DNA from 3 places in the Cytobacillus sp. C11.1 genome. Region 2 is predicted to be linked to each of the others. Evidence: riboswitches for the same ligand, from Rfam matches in the RefSeq annotation. Region 2 holds a riboswitch; each other region holds the start of a gene.
The links. A riboswitch is a leader RNA that binds a small molecule or an ion and turns the genes downstream of it on or off. The one in region 2 is predicted to bind glycine.

Region 1: another riboswitch for glycine. It lies ahead of AC3ZVC_RS15360 (trimeric intracellular cation channel family protein); the one in region 2 lies ahead of gcvT (glycine cleavage system aminomethyltransferase GcvT).
Region 3: another riboswitch for glycine. It lies ahead of purU (formyltetrahydrofolate deformylase); the one in region 2 lies ahead of gcvT (glycine cleavage system aminomethyltransferase GcvT).

Annotation. Positions count from the first base shown of each region.
Region 1 covers NZ_CM176935.1:3,079,215-3,084,187, forward strand. The annotation lists gene AC3ZVC_RS15350 (LysM peptidoglycan-binding domain-containing protein) at 1-498, shown strand, start outside; gene AC3ZVC_RS15355 (YkvI family membrane protein) at 845-1,945, shown strand; gene AC3ZVC_RS15360 (trimeric intracellular cation channel family protein) at 2,290-2,901, opposite strand; glycine riboswitch at 3,008-3,102, opposite strand; gene AC3ZVC_RS15365 (carbohydrate kinase family protein) at 3,438-4,532, opposite strand; partial or broken gene AC3ZVC_RS15370 (EamA family transporter) at 4,871-4,973, shown strand, end outside.
Region 2 covers NZ_CM176935.1:2,263,608-2,268,580, forward strand. The annotation lists partial or broken gene AC3ZVC_RS11195 (YqhG family protein) at 1-473, opposite strand, end outside; gene AC3ZVC_RS11200 (DEAD/DEAH box helicase) at 451-2,139, opposite strand; glycine riboswitch at 2,319-2,407, shown strand; gene gcvT (glycine cleavage system aminomethyltransferase GcvT) at 2,570-3,676, shown strand; gene gcvPA (aminomethyl-transferring glycine dehydrogenase subunit GcvPA) at 3,693-4,973, shown strand, end outside.
Region 3 covers NZ_CM176935.1:469,899-474,871, reverse strand. The annotation lists gene AC3ZVC_RS02455 (aspartate kinase) at 1-834, shown strand, start outside; gene AC3ZVC_RS02450 (glycosyltransferase) at 1,358-1,996, shown strand; gene AC3ZVC_RS02445 (MFS transporter) at 2,133-3,323, shown strand; glycine riboswitch at 3,539-3,640, shown strand; gene purU (formyltetrahydrofolate deformylase) at 3,791-4,657, shown strand; gene AC3ZVC_RS02435 (FbpB family small basic protein) at 4,745-4,870, shown strand.

The DNA.
Region 1 (4,973 bases), 820 kb from region 2:
GCTATCGACCTCCGTCACCCCGTCCCGATTCGACTAATTGCTGGAATTAACATTCAGTCACTTCAATGGTCTCCGACTTCCATCATGGATGGTACCCTAAAGAACACATATACGAACACCGTCTATAAGGTTCAATTCCAATATCCGTCGAACTGGCAAAAAGTGAACGAAGAAAGATACGAAGGTGCTGACGGTTTTTTTCAAATTTCGGCCATTTCAGCTGGTGAAAACTTGGATGAGGTGTGCCGTGGGGAAGCTTTCCATCCATTAAGGCCCTATGGATCCATGCCAAGCATACTGAAGGCTCGAGTCCAAAGCCAGGAAGCCTGCTACATTTTCCCCTCTGCGGACCAGCCAGCAGAAATGTTGAATCAATCCGCTTTAATTGTAAGGTATCCAACTCCCGTTATAATCCAAGGAGAAACTTACAATTACTTTATCTTATGGGCAGACAAAATGCATTTGAAGGAAATTGCTTCGAGTTTAACTTTTTTATAGAACATGGGGGCTTGTCCCCCGGTTCGTTAAATTGTTACCGTACTTGGGGGACAGGCCCACACACTATTTAATCGATTCCTTCACTCATCAAAAAATAGGAAAACTGTATTTCATTGTACCAACTCTCCGTGAAATTATTCAAACCAAAAGTTTATACAATCCTTCCAAAACTTTTTGGGGGTGCTTTTCTTTTGGGATTTATGAAAATCCTATTTTTGAGAAAATTTAGAACTCTTTTTGTTCAGATAAACAAATCATTTATCCTATCTTTTAGTATTTACACAAATAGATTTCATCTTTAAATTGTTATACTTAAGAAAGAGACAATTCGAGGGGGGGAATCTAAATGAAAAAAATTCTAAAAAATGGAAGCGCTTTTATAGGTGTAATCGTGGGTGCTGGATTTGCTTCCGGGCAGGAAGTTCTTCAATATTTTACTAGTTTTGGTCTTATGGGTATTTTCGGCGCAATTATTGCAACCGCTTTATTTGCTTATGCCGGAATGACATTGGTATGGTTAGGCAGCAGCATGAAAACTGCATCACATAAACATGTGATCTATAAGATAAGCGGCCGGTATCTAGGGTTAGTTATTGATTATATTCTTATTTTTACATTGTTTGGTGTAGGCGTAGTAATGATAGCAGGTGCAGGGTCAAACTTAAATCAGCAATTTGGTGTGCCTGTCATAATAGGAACAAGCGTTATGACGATTCTTGTTCTTTTAACCGGGATGTTAAAGGTTGACCGTGTTGTTGCTATCATAGGCGGGATTACCCCATTCTTAATCTTCTTTGTGATTATCATTTCTATCTATAGTTTTATAAATGCCGACGGATCATTCCTCACTTTAGATCGTGTAGCCAAGGAGCATCCAACTACTCTTCCAAATTGGTTTATTTCTGGTATTAATTATGTGTCCTTTAATACGGCAGTAGGTGCATCTATGGCAATCGTTATGGGTGGAGCAGAAAACAATCGTAGAACTGCCGCATTAGGTGGATTAGTCGGAGGTATTGGGCTGGGTGTTCTCATTCTGCTGAGCCATCTAGCTATTTTTTCTAAGATTGAAAGTGTTGGCAGTATGGATATGCCAATGTTAGCTATTGTTAATAATATTTCTCCTGCTCTAGGTACCGTTATGTCGATCGTTCTCTTTGCAATGATTTTCAATACAGCGATCAGTATGTTTTTCTCATTTGTGGCTCGTTTTTCAAAGGTAGGTACACCAAATTTTAAAAGGTTTTTCGTCGTAACAATGATTGTAGCATTTGCTGCAAGTTTCGTAGGATTTACAGATCTTGTTAGCCACTTCTACCCACTAATTGGTTATCTTGGATTGATCCTAATTGCCGTTTTAATGATTGCACCAATTAGAATGAAGACGATTCAAAAAGGAAAATACCATGAAAGCGAAACGTATACAAAAAAAATAGTGAACAGCTAAATACTAAACCAATAATATTATAAAGAAGGAGAGCAGTGTATAAATACGTTGCTCTCCTTCAACTATAGTATCTTTTTTTCACTTTTACCTCTTTTTAACAATCCTAAAAGAACCTTATTTCAATTCCACTCTAAATTTGATATTGATAGGGGTGCGGTCTTGTCGCCACCAAATCAATGGGAATGTTATTACAATTATTTAAACATGGAGAAAGATGAATCATATATTGAAAGAGATTTAATGTATTTACCAAATTCAAATTTTCATTCGAAAATAGACACATAAAAAGCTCACTCTGAAGTGAGCTTTTTATGTTTAGAGAATGTATAAATCAGAACCTGTTTTTAATCTTCTTGTTGTTTTTGAATTGTTCTAGTAGGTAAACTCCAGGCGAATCGATGCGAAATTACTCGTAATATTAAAGTAATAGTAAAAAGAATATAGAATTGATAGGACTCTGATAACCACTCCATGCCTATAATAAACCCGGCAAAAATTGCCCATAAAAGATATACATCCTGACGTAAAACAATTGGCTTTTGTTGAGCTAAAACATCACGAATAATTCCTCCACCTGCACCGGTTATTGCGGCTGAAAACATAACAGCAAATAGAGGTAAGTTAATTGATTGTGCATACATAGCCCCCTGAACAGCAAATGCCGACAAGCCAATTGAGTCAAAAATACTCCATTTCGTTAGAAGTTTAACTGCGCTACTTGGCAATAAGATGACGATACTTATGGTGATAATAGCAACGATAAAAAGAGTGGTTTGCTGCCATAATTCTATGATAGGAATACCAGTAAAAAGGTTTCTAATAGCGCCGCCGCCAAATGCAGTAATTAATCCTAGAACATAGGCGCCAATAATATCGTATTTTACTTTCAACGCAATGACAGCCCCACTCATCGCAAAGGCAATGGTTCCGATCACGTTCAAAACATCCCAAACCATACAACCCCCCCTAATCATTGAGTAAGTATCTATGTCCTTGTACCTGTGAGTTTTACCTATGTTAGAAGGCCTACCCCGTGGGTGTGTGAAGCACTATCCAGAGAAGCGTTCTGCAGTGGTCTTTTTTACCTAAGAGATTCAACTTTTCTAAAGATTTTCCCTTTCGGTGACGTACCATACATTCTCTCCTACAGCAGTCTTTCGCAAGTTTTATTTTTATAATTATACAGTATAGAAGGCAGGCTTATTTAGTGTAAGTGAAGTAAAAAGAGAGTGGAAGGTAGAAAAAGGCCAGTGAGAAGTGGGAAAGGATTCATGTATAGGTAAGAGGGGCGAACTGATTTCATATAACCACTTGGCCCCCGAAGGTTTGCAAAACTTCAAATTGCCCGCTATAGATCATGAGGATTGGTTTTCGATCTTGGGTACGGTATATCGGTGACTCAAAAGATCGTTATATAACGACCTTTTGAGTCATCTTTTTTTAAAATGATCAATATAAAGTTGCAGCCTAAACCTCTGTTGCTTCCCGAATTTCACCTCGAAACTTCCTTTATTATTTCATGAAGTTTTTCAGGTTTTAAAAATGATGATATAGATTCTTCAGTTTGAAGGGTAAGAGCAGCACCTGCAAGTCCTAATTGGCAAGCACTAAATAATGATTCTTCGTTCATGATTCCATATATGGCACATGAAGCAAATGCGTCATCAGCCCCTGTGACATCCACAAAATTCGTTTTGAAAGGAGACAAATGCCCGGATTCCTCAGCAGAGAAATAAAAAACCCCTTGGTCACCAAGCGTGATGATAATTTTTTGGACGCCACGCTTTCTAATTTTTTCACAAGCAATTTGGCAGTCCTTGATTGAGTCAATTTTTATGTCAGCAAGGATTTCTGCTTCTTCTCGGTTAGGGAGTATTAGTTCTACTCCGTCAAGGCAAAAAGGAAGTTTTTGTGCTTTGGCTGAAGATACAGGGTCAATATACAAAGGAATGTTTACATCTCTGCAGCGTTTAATCATATAACTTATACATTTCTTGGGAATATTCGTATCCAGAAAAACGGCTTGTGAGGCAGCAATATGGGACCATTTTTCCTCGAACATGGAAGTTGTTATTCTTTCGTAAATAGTCATATCAGCCATGGAGACAATACTTTCACCATCAATATCTAACAAGGTCGTATAAGTCCCGGTCCGTTCTGTTGGCAGCACCCATACTTGACTAATATCAACTCCTACACTTTTCGTTTCCTTTAGTAACCAGTTTCCCTCTTTATCGTCTCCTACACAAGCAATAAGAGAAGTGTTAACACCGAGCCGACTTAAATTTTCGGCAAAATTTCGTGCTACACCGCCACAAGTCTCCGTAATTTTTACTGGATTTGATGAATAGAGACGCACCTTCTCATTTGTTCGCGCTTTCCGGTCTGTGTTTACTCCTCCAATACATACGATCGACGATTCGTCTCTCAGTATATAGCCACGGCCTTTGATTTCACCGCGTCTCGTCAGGTTAGCAATATAATTAGCAACTGCAGGTCTTGATAAACCGACTTTACTTGATAATTCTTGCTGTGAAATGAAAGGATTCATTCTTATGTGATGTAAAATTTGTTGCTCTTTATCCATGAAACAACCTCATTCTCCTTAAACGTTAGTTTAATTGATAAACAATTGTTTGTAAATGCTTTAATCTTAAACCCCATTTTAATAGATTATTTATCGGCTATCTTTATAACAAAATTGCCTTACCGGACAACATTTTTGCTACTGGCAAAAGATAAATAATACATGAGCTAAATGATCTGGACGGTTGATTTAGTCAATCCATTATAACTAAAAAATAGATTGCAAAAAAGTCTATCGGTAATTTATATTGGAGATTATGATTTTTTTTGAAATTTTTAAAATCATAATCAAATTCAATTCAATAAAAAATTGTACGAGGAGGAAGTAGAATGATGAGGATGTATCTTTATCCCCTGTTGGTAGTGATAGCAGCTAGTAGTTATGGTGTAGTTTCAACCATCATAAAACTAGCAATGCGCAGTGGTTTTTCGGTCTCAGAAG
Region 2 (4,973 bases):
TTGTCATGGAAGTCCTCCGCCATTTGCCCATTTATTAATTGGAGGCCAATCGATTTGAAAACGTCTCTCTTCCGGTCACATTGGTAGGAGATTCGAACGTTCATACCCAGCCAGGGCCGTAATGGAGTTTGCTGGCCGGGAGCATGATGATGATTTTCATAAAGTCTGATATAGCCTGCAAGGTTTCGGGCAGACTCAAATATTTGGTGCAATCGGGGGGATCCAAAATGAATGATCTCTCCTTTTAAATGGTCAGGAGCCAGCTGCTGGTTTGTAATAAGGGTCAGCTGCATGGGATTTGGGATACCGCCTGTTTTCTCCAAGTAATGCCAATAGAACGGCCGGTTCATGAGTTCCTTATCAAGTTCGATGGTAAGCTGAACTGTCATATAACCTGGGCCTTTATTGACAATCTCACATCCATTTGCGTGAAAATATCTCTCAAGAAATTTATGAATTTCCTGTTGCTGCATTCAGTCCACCCTCTTTCATATCCTCTGCAAATTGAATCATGCTAGTTAAGTTCTCCATTTTAATTCTCATCTCACCCTCTGAAGATGATTTTCCAAAAATATCAATAAGGTGATCATCAATGTTGCCAAATTCAAGCTTTGTTAAAATATCATCCAAATCTCCAATAACTTTTTCAAACAGGTTGATTTTCTCATATAACAGTTTCAGAACATGCTCTTCAACTGTATTCTTAGTGGCAAAGTTATAAATCAAAACATCCTTCTCCTGGCCTAGACGATGGATACGGCCAATCCTCTGTTCAAGGCGCATCGGATTCCATGGAAGGTCGAAATTAATGATATGATTGCAAAATTGAAGGTTTATTCCTTCTCCTCCTGCTTCTGTTGCAATGAGAACCTGGGCATTCTTTTGAAAAAGTTCTCTCATCCAATCCTTTTTGCCCCGTTTGAACCCTCCCCTAAAAGGGACTGAGGTAATGCCGTATTGTTTCAAAAACCATTGCAGATACATTTGGGTTGCACGATATTCTGTAAAAATAATTACTTTATCATTTATTTTTTGGATTAATTCAAGAGCCTTTTGGGCTTTTGAATTTTGCTGGACAGCTTCAACCTTGGAAACAAGGTATTGAATTTGTTCCTGGAAAGCTTTAGTAGGCTCTTCTTGTTTTTTGAGCATATTCTGCAAAGTGAAATAAACAGCCTCCCTGCTGCTGCATGCTTCCCTTTGCAGAGTCATTACAGAAAATTGGCTGGAACTCACCCAATCGCCTTCTCTTCGCAATTCGGTTACAGCATCATATAGCTCTCTCTCTGCCTGGGAAAATTCAATCGGAATGGTTTCAACATGTCTCTTGGTCCATTCGATCCCTGTGTCCGCCCTGCGGTTCCGAATCATAACTTTATTTACTAGCTCTTTTAAATGTTCATCATCATTTAACGAACGTGAATCTTTTTTATAACTCTCATAAAAGGCCGACTCGTTGCCGAGATGGCCGGGTTTTAGGAGGGATACCAAATTAAATATTTCTCCGATCCGGTTTTGGATCGGAGTTGCGGTTAACAGAAGGCAAAATTTCTTCTTTAAATTTTGCACAAACTCATAGTTTTTTGTTTTATTATTTTTAAGCTTGTGAGCTTCATCGATTATGATCAAATCATAGTCCAGGCTGTAAATGATGTCCCGGTGGGGATTCCGTTTGGCGGTGTCTATGGAAGAAACCACAACATCACATTGCTCCCATACATAGCTTTTCCGCTGGGCAACTGCTGGGATGAAAAACTTGCTGTTCAGCTCCATTGCCCATTGAGATACCAGGGAAGCCGGAACGAGAATCAACACTTTTTTTACTAAACCTCTTATCATATATTCCTTTAAAATAAGACCAGCCTCAATCGTTTTCCCAAGACCAACCTCATCTGCAAGGATGGCTTTTCCGTTCATGCTTTCAACAACCTGCTTTGCTACTTCCAGCTGATGGGGAAGCGGTGTCAGATTAGGCAGGTGCTTTGGAGCCTGAAGGCCTTCAAATTCGGGAATGACCGTATGCTTTTCAACTTCTACAGCCAGCTTATACAGTTCCCAATTTCCCCAAGGACCATCGTCTTCTATTCTCTTTAAAAATTCATCCTGCCAGGAAGAATCAAAGCCAATTTGCACCGTCATAAAAACAGCTCCTTTAATCTATATAAACATATTGCCCAAACCTGGTTTAGGTGGTAGGATGATAATAGCTTTGAAAGTTTTGAAAGTTAACACATTAAATTTAGTTTATCGAAATAATGGAGTCATTATTTTTCTGTTTGGTATAAGTATGACCAACTTGGGAAATTTTATAAATGCGAATGATAACAAGGGGAGAGACTACGTTTGTAGCGCCGAAGGAGCAAGCAAATCCTGTGAATCTCTCAGGCAAAAGAACTCTTGTTTGACGCAGCTCTGGAGAGTGCTTCTATAAAGGAGCCACCCAAGGGGAAAGCCGATTTCGGTAAACTTTCAGGTGCAAGGACAGGGATCTTCTCAATTACGAGGGGATACTCTGTCCTTTTTTATGTTTCCTACACCGTTTTAAAAAGATTATGAGGGGGACGAGTAAATGTCACAGTTAAAGCGCACACCTTTGTATGAGGTGTACAAAGATTATGGAGCAAAAACCATCGATTTTGGGGGCTGGGACCTTCCTGTACAGTTTTCAAGCATTAAAGAAGAACATGAAGCAGTCCGTACCAGGGCTGGCCTTTTCGATGTATCCCATATGGGTGAGATCGAAGTGAAAGGCATTGACAGCCTTGCTTATCTTCAAAAAATGATGACAAATGATGTTTCAAAATTAAAAAACGCTGGTGCTCAATATACAGCGATGTGTTATGAGAATGGCGGAACTGTTGATGATTTACTTGTCTATAAAATTGGCGATGACCACTATCTGCTAGTTGTAAATGCATCAAATATTGAAAAGGATTACCAATGGCTGCAAGACCATGTTGAAGGCAATGTGGAATTGAAAAACCTTTCGGAAGATATGGCGCAGCTTGCACTCCAAGGACCGCTTGCTGAAAAGGTAATGCAAAAGCTTGCTGGAAATACAAGCTTGGGGGAAATCGGCTTTTTCAAATTTCAGCAGGATGTTGATCTGAATGGAAAGAAAGCCCTTGTTTCAAGAACTGGTTATACTGGAGAAGATGGTTTTGAAGTATACTGCGATGCGAGGGATGCTGTAGCATTGTGGAATGAAATACTTGAAGCAGGCAAAGAAGATGGCGTGCTTCCATGCGGCCTTGGCGCTCGGGATACACTCCGATTTGAGGCTAATCTTGCACTATATGGCCAGGAACTTTCCCCTGATATAACACCGCTTGAAGCAGGAATTGGCTTTGCTGTAAAAGTGAACAAAGAAGCTGGTTTTATCGGCAAGGAAGTTCTGAAGCAGCAAAAAGAAAATGGGGTTCCCCGCAAGCTTGCCGGGATTGAAATGATTGACCGCGGAATCCCGCGCCATGGCTATCCTGTTTATAAAGGAGAAGAGCTTATCGGGGAAGTGACAACAGGCACCCAATCTCCAACCTTAAAGAAGAATATTGGCCTTGCACTTATTAAAAAAGAACATACTGAGCTAGGAACAGAAGTGGAAGTAGAAATTCGCGGCAAACGTTTAAAAGCAAAAATTGCATCTACACCTTTCTATAAAAGAGAAAAGAACTAACCGGGGGGAGAAAACGATGAAACATCGCTATTTACCGATGACAGAGTCTGACCAGAAAGCAATGCTCGAAACGATCGGCGTTAAAGCTGTGGAAGAGCTTTTCAGTGACATTCCTGAAAGCGTAAGATTTAAAGGTGAATATAAAATAAAACCTGCAAAATCTGAAACAGCACTAATGAAAGAGCTCACTTTAATGGCACAGAAAAATGCCGATCTTCGCACAAACACCTCTTTCCTTGGAGCAGGTGTATACGACCATTACATGCCGGTTATCGTTGACCATGTATTATCGCGTTCAGAATTTTATACTGCTTACACTCCTTACCAGCCGGAAATATCCCAAGGTGAGCTTCAGGCAATTTTTGAATTCCAGACGATGATCTGCGAATTGACTGGAATGGATGTCGCGAACTCCTCCATGTATGATGGTGGAACGGCTCTTGCTGAAGCTGCAATGCTTAGTGCGGGAAATACACGCCGCAAAAAAGTGCTGATCTCAAGCAGCGTTCATCCTGAGTCAAAGGAAGTTGTCAAGACTTATGCGAAGGGCCAATATATTGAGGTAATTGAAATTCCTCACAAAGATGGTGTAACAGATCTTGACGCGTTAAACGATATGATTGGCGATGATATTGCAGCAGTAATCGTCCAGTATCCAAACTTCTTCGGAAGAGTAGAGCCACTAAAAGAGCTTGAAGAAATTATTCATGCACATAAATCAATGTTTGTGGTTTCAAGCAACCCGCTTTCTCTAGGAGCATTAACGCCTCCGGGAAAATTCGGAGCAGATATCGTGGCTGGGGATGCACAGCCTTTTGGGATTCCTACAGCTTTCGGCGGGCCGCACTGCGGATATTTTGCCGTTACATCCAAGCTGATGAGAAAAGTTCCGGGACGCCTCGTTGGCCAGACTGTTGATGATCAAGGGCGCCGAGGCTTTGTTCTGACGCTTCAGGCTCGTGAGCAGCATATCCGCCGCGATAAAGCAACGTCCAACATCTGTTCCAATCAGGCGTTAAATGCTCTTGCTGCATCTGTAGCAATGACTGCTCTAGGAAAGAAGGGCGTTAAAGAAATGGCTGTTTCCAACATGCAAAAAGCCCATTATGCCAAAAAGCAGTTTAAAGAAAATGGTTTCGAAATAGCATTTGAAGGCCCTTCATTTAATGAATTTGTCATTAAGCTGAACAAGCCGGTCAAAGAAGTAAACAAACAGCTTTTGGAAAAGGGCATTATTGGCGGCTTTGATCTTGGCAGAGATTTTGCTGACTTGAAAAACCATATGCTAGTTGCTGTA
Region 3 (4,973 bases), 1.8 Mb from region 2:
GTTTTCCCAGGATTCTTTGGCTACAGCCGGGATGGGGAAGTATTCACATTTTCGAGAAGCGGATCGGATGTGACCGGATCCATCCTGGCGAATGCCACAAAGGCCGATCTGTATGAAAACTTTACAGATGTGGATGCGGTTTACTCCGTTAATCCATTTATTGTCGAGCATCCAAAGGAGATCAAAGAGCTGACTTACCGGGAAATGCGGGAGCTTTCCTATGCCGGCTTTACAGTATTGCATGACGAAGCGCTTGTACCTGCTTTTCGGGCGGGAATCCCTGTTCAAATTAAGAACACGAATAATCCAACAGCGCCAGGATCAAGGATCGTGAACGAGCGGGACAACACAAACGGACCTGTTATTGGAATTGCCAGTGACCAGGGATTCTGCAGCATTTATGTCGGCAAATACTTGATGAACCGCGAAGTCGGATTCGGACGCAAACTTTTAACGATTTTTGAAGAGTTTGGTCTCAGCTATGAACATACACCATCAGGAATCGATGACATCTCGATCATCCTGCGGGAAAATCAGTTTAAGGATGGCATGGAGGAAGACATTCTGTGGCGCATAAAAAATGAGCTTCATGCTGATGAGGTGAAAGTGCAGCACAGCCTGTCGCTTATTATGGTAGTAGGCGAAGGCATGCGCCAAAACATTGGAACCATGGCCAGAGCCTCCAAAGCACTCGCTAAAGCGAAGGTGAACATGGAAATGATTAACCAGGGTTCCTCTGAAGTGAGCATGATGTTCGGGGTGAAGGCTGTGGATGAGAAACGTGCTGTACAGGCGCTATATGAAGAGTTTTTTGCTGCAGTGGCGGCAGTTTGAAGCTATGGCAGCATAGATGCAGAGAAAGCAGCCAAAACGCGGAGTGAAAAAATTGAACCGAATTTATTCACCGCGATAATTCGGAGCGTTAAAAAGTGGAGATCTGTAGGTGAATAGAGCCTAATGCAAAAAGGAGTGCCCGGCCGGAAGACGGGTGCTCCTTTTTTGATGGAAACGGACAACTTGAAATCAAGGTGAATTAGAATGTTTTCAAGCTGCAAATAAAATTAAGAATCTGCAAATAAAAAGGGATTTGCAAATAAATTTAGAAATCTGAAAATAAAAGCTTGAACTTGCAAATTAGAAGTTCTCTATCCCCTTTGGCATAGGGTATTTTTAGCTGAATCAGTGTCCAAATAAGCCACGTTGCAGAAAAGTATAGAAAGGCCAGAGGGTTATGCTAAATAAATCAAACGTTTGATTGAAAAAATTGAGAATTATTTTTTTAAAAATAAAAGAATGAAAATGACTCAAATATCCAAAATAAAAAGGAAACTTTTTCAATTTTGGAAGGGGTAAAGTGATGAAGAAATTATGGATTATAGGATTAATGCTGCTGCTGCCGTTAAACATGGTGGCATCGCCACTCAGTGCTGCAGCCCAGAAACCTTGTATCAGCCAATCAGAGGTGAAGTTTGAAAATGAGTTCCGGAGACTTTGGATTGACCATGTGTTATGGACAAGCAATTATATTACAAGTGCAACAACTGCAGGTGCGGAGGATCAGAAGCAGGTACTGGCGCGGCTGCTGAAAAATCAGGAGGATATTGGAAATTCCATCAAGCCTTATTATGGAGAAGCTGCAGGGAATAAGCTGACAGAGCTGCTCAAAGAGCATATCGTCATTGCCGGTGATATTGTGGATGCAGCCAAGAGCGGGCAGGGAGCAAAGGTAAACCAGCTGAACAAAGACTGGCATCGGAATGCTGATGATATCGCAGCGTTCCTTAGCGGCGCCAATCCTAATTTGAAAAATGAAGACGTGAAAAAGCTGCTGTATATGCATTTGGAATTGGTAACAAATGATTTATCAGCAAGCCTGGTAAAGGATTGGGACGCAAGAATTGTATCGATTGATGAAGGGGTTTCACATATTATTATCATGGCGGATGCCATTACTGACGCGATCGTGAAGCAGTTTCCAGACAAATTTAAAAGCTGATGAAAAGGAACTCCAGTGACATGCTGGAGTTTCTCTTATTTTTCCTTTGACAAAGCTGGCTGTCCCATTATAAGCTAGAGAGCGTGCCAAAAATTGAATTGTAAAATTTTCATATATAGAGGGAGGGGTATCCGCTATGTCAGGAGAACAAAGAAAAAAGATGTACATGCTAATGATTAATATGTTTATTGCCATCGGAAGCTTTGGAATTATTATTCCGATTTTGCCTGCTTATTTGGAATCCATTAATCAGGGAGGTACGGCAGCTGGCTTGATGATTGCTATTTTTGCGGGTGCCCAGCTGATTTTTTCTCCAATTGCTGGGAAATGGGCTGACCAGTACGGTCGCAGAAAGATGATTATATACGGTTTAGCAGGTTTGACATTATCCATGCTGGTCTTTTATGCAGTAGATTCGATTTGGCTGCTTTACTTTTCACGTGTAATCGGAGGAATTGGGGCGGCTTTGCTGATTCCTGCTATTTTTGCATACATTGCTGATATTACAACCATGGAGCAGCGGGCAAAAGGGAATGGCCTTGTCTCAGCTGCGATGTCACTTGGTATTGTAGTTGGGCCTGGAATTGGCGGATTTTTGGCAGACTTCGGCTTGAAAATGCCATTTTTGATTTCCGCGCTTGTATCCTTAGTGGCTGTTATCTTTTCCATTGTGCTCCTTGAAGAAAGCAGCACATTGCAGCAGCCTTCTGCGGACGAAATGCCTGAAGAGGAACCAATGGTCAAGAAGCTGGCAATGTCTGTTAGAAAGCCTTACTTTATTCCGCTTGTTATTACATTGGTGATGAGCTTCGGACTGATGGCATATGAATCGGTTCTGGGACTTTATCTTGATAACCAGTTTGGTGCTACTCCGCAAGAGATTGCCATTATGGTTACCTCAACAGGGATTATAAGTGTAATTGTTCAGCTTTTTGTCGTGGATCGGGTTGTCAGCAAGTATGGAGAGGGAAAGGTGCTGAATATCTTTTTGGCAGTCGCGGCTTTTGGCTTCCTTGTGTCGCTGTTTGCAGGCAGCTATGCCATTTTCTTTGTCATTTCGCTTATTATTTTCCTGGCGACATCCATCCTGCGTCCGGTTTTAACAACGCTTATTTCAAAAATGGCCGGTAATGAGCAGGGATTTGCGATGGGCATGAATAATGCTTATATGAGCATTGGAAACGTGCTTGGCCCAACGATTGCCGGCGTGCTTTATGATGTCCGGATCTCGTATCCGTTTGTTTTGGGGTTAGCTTTATTGTTAGTTACTTTATTTATCACAGTTGCCTGGCAGAAGAAGGCGCCTAAGCCTAAAGCGGCTGTATAGATGAAAAAGCTTGAAGACATTTGTCTTCAGGCTTTTTGTGTGTTGAACGGAAAGGTAAAAGAGATTGCATAAAGTTATTTTACTAGCCACTATAAGAAAGATTCCGGACCGAATCCAGAGATATTAAATTGTGGCAATTTTGTGAAAGAAACGCAGATCGGTTGACACTTTTAAAATACCGTAGTATTCTGAAAATAACAAAAATTATTGAGCGAATGACGGCTGCGGGAGAGAGCAACGAAGAGGCCACCGAAGGAGCAAGCTTCAAAAAGACCCTTGAAGCAAATCTCTCAGGTAGACAGAACCGCAGCGGGACGCATCTCTGGAGAGCGCGCATGTATGATGCGACACCAAAGGGGTTAAACTCTCAGGTAAAAGGACAGAGAAGGGGGAGGAAAATGCTGCCCCTGTCTGTCCTTTTTGTGTTTGGCAGCTTGTTTCCAGAAATGCGGATGGAGGAACTCAATATGAATATGAATATTAATGCAAACCGGGCGACTTTGCTGATCTCCTGTCCGGAAAGGCCAGGCATCATTTCAACCGTATCCAATTTCCTATTGGAGCATAAAGCGAATATTGTCCATTTTGACCAGCATACAACCGATCCGCTGGCAGGCATCTTTTTCATGCGGATTGAATTTGATATGAATGATTTTGATGAATCATTCCCAAAATTGAAAAAGGATTTGCCAGAGATGGCCAAGGAATACTCAATGGAGTGGAAGCTGAGCGGCAAGGGTGAACGCAAGCGGATGGCGATCTTTGTTTCAAAAATGGACCATTGCCTGCTGGAGCTGATTTGGCGCTGGAAGTCAAAGGAGCTTGAGGTGGACATTCCTTTAGTGATCAGCAATCACCCTGATTTAAAGGAAGTTGTAGAGGGATATGGGATTCCTTATTATCACATTCCGATTACGCCTGATACAAAAGCTGAAGCTGAGCAAAAAGCGGTAAAGCTGCTGGATGGGAAAGTCGATTTCATTGTCTTGGCGAGATATATGCAAATTCTTTCGCCAAGCTTTATATCCAGGTATCCGAATAAGATTATCAACATCCACCATAGTTTCCTGCCTGCCTTCGTGGGAGCCAATCCTTATGCAAGGGCGTTTAACCGCGGAGTCAAGCTGATTGGGGCAACAGCCCATTATGTAACAAATGATTTGGATGAGGGACCAATCATCGAGCAGGATGTGCAGCGAGTCAACCATCGCCACACCGCACAGGATCTCAAAATCGCCGGCCGCCACGTCGAAAGGCGGGTTCTCGCCCAGGCAGTGGAATGGCACGTTGAAGATCGAGTCATTGTGCATGGGAATAAGACGATTGTGTTTTAGGTACCAGGTACCACCCGAATTTTGTCGAAAAATATGCAGAAGAGCATCCTTAGAGTTGTATAACATCATGAGAGAAGGTGAGCAAACATGAAAAAGAAAAAGTTATCAATGCTTGAAATGATAAAGGAAAATAAAGAAGAGCTTTTGAAGGACCGCCGTCAGCTTGAGAAGATTGAAAAGAAGATTGACGATAAATATGCAAAAGCCCAATAAGGAAGAGCGCCCAGCCTGGTTGAGAACAGGCTGGGTGCTTTTTTTATATTGCGCGTGGGTTCTAGTGGAAGGGATCCAATTGTATGCGGGAAAAGAAAAGAGG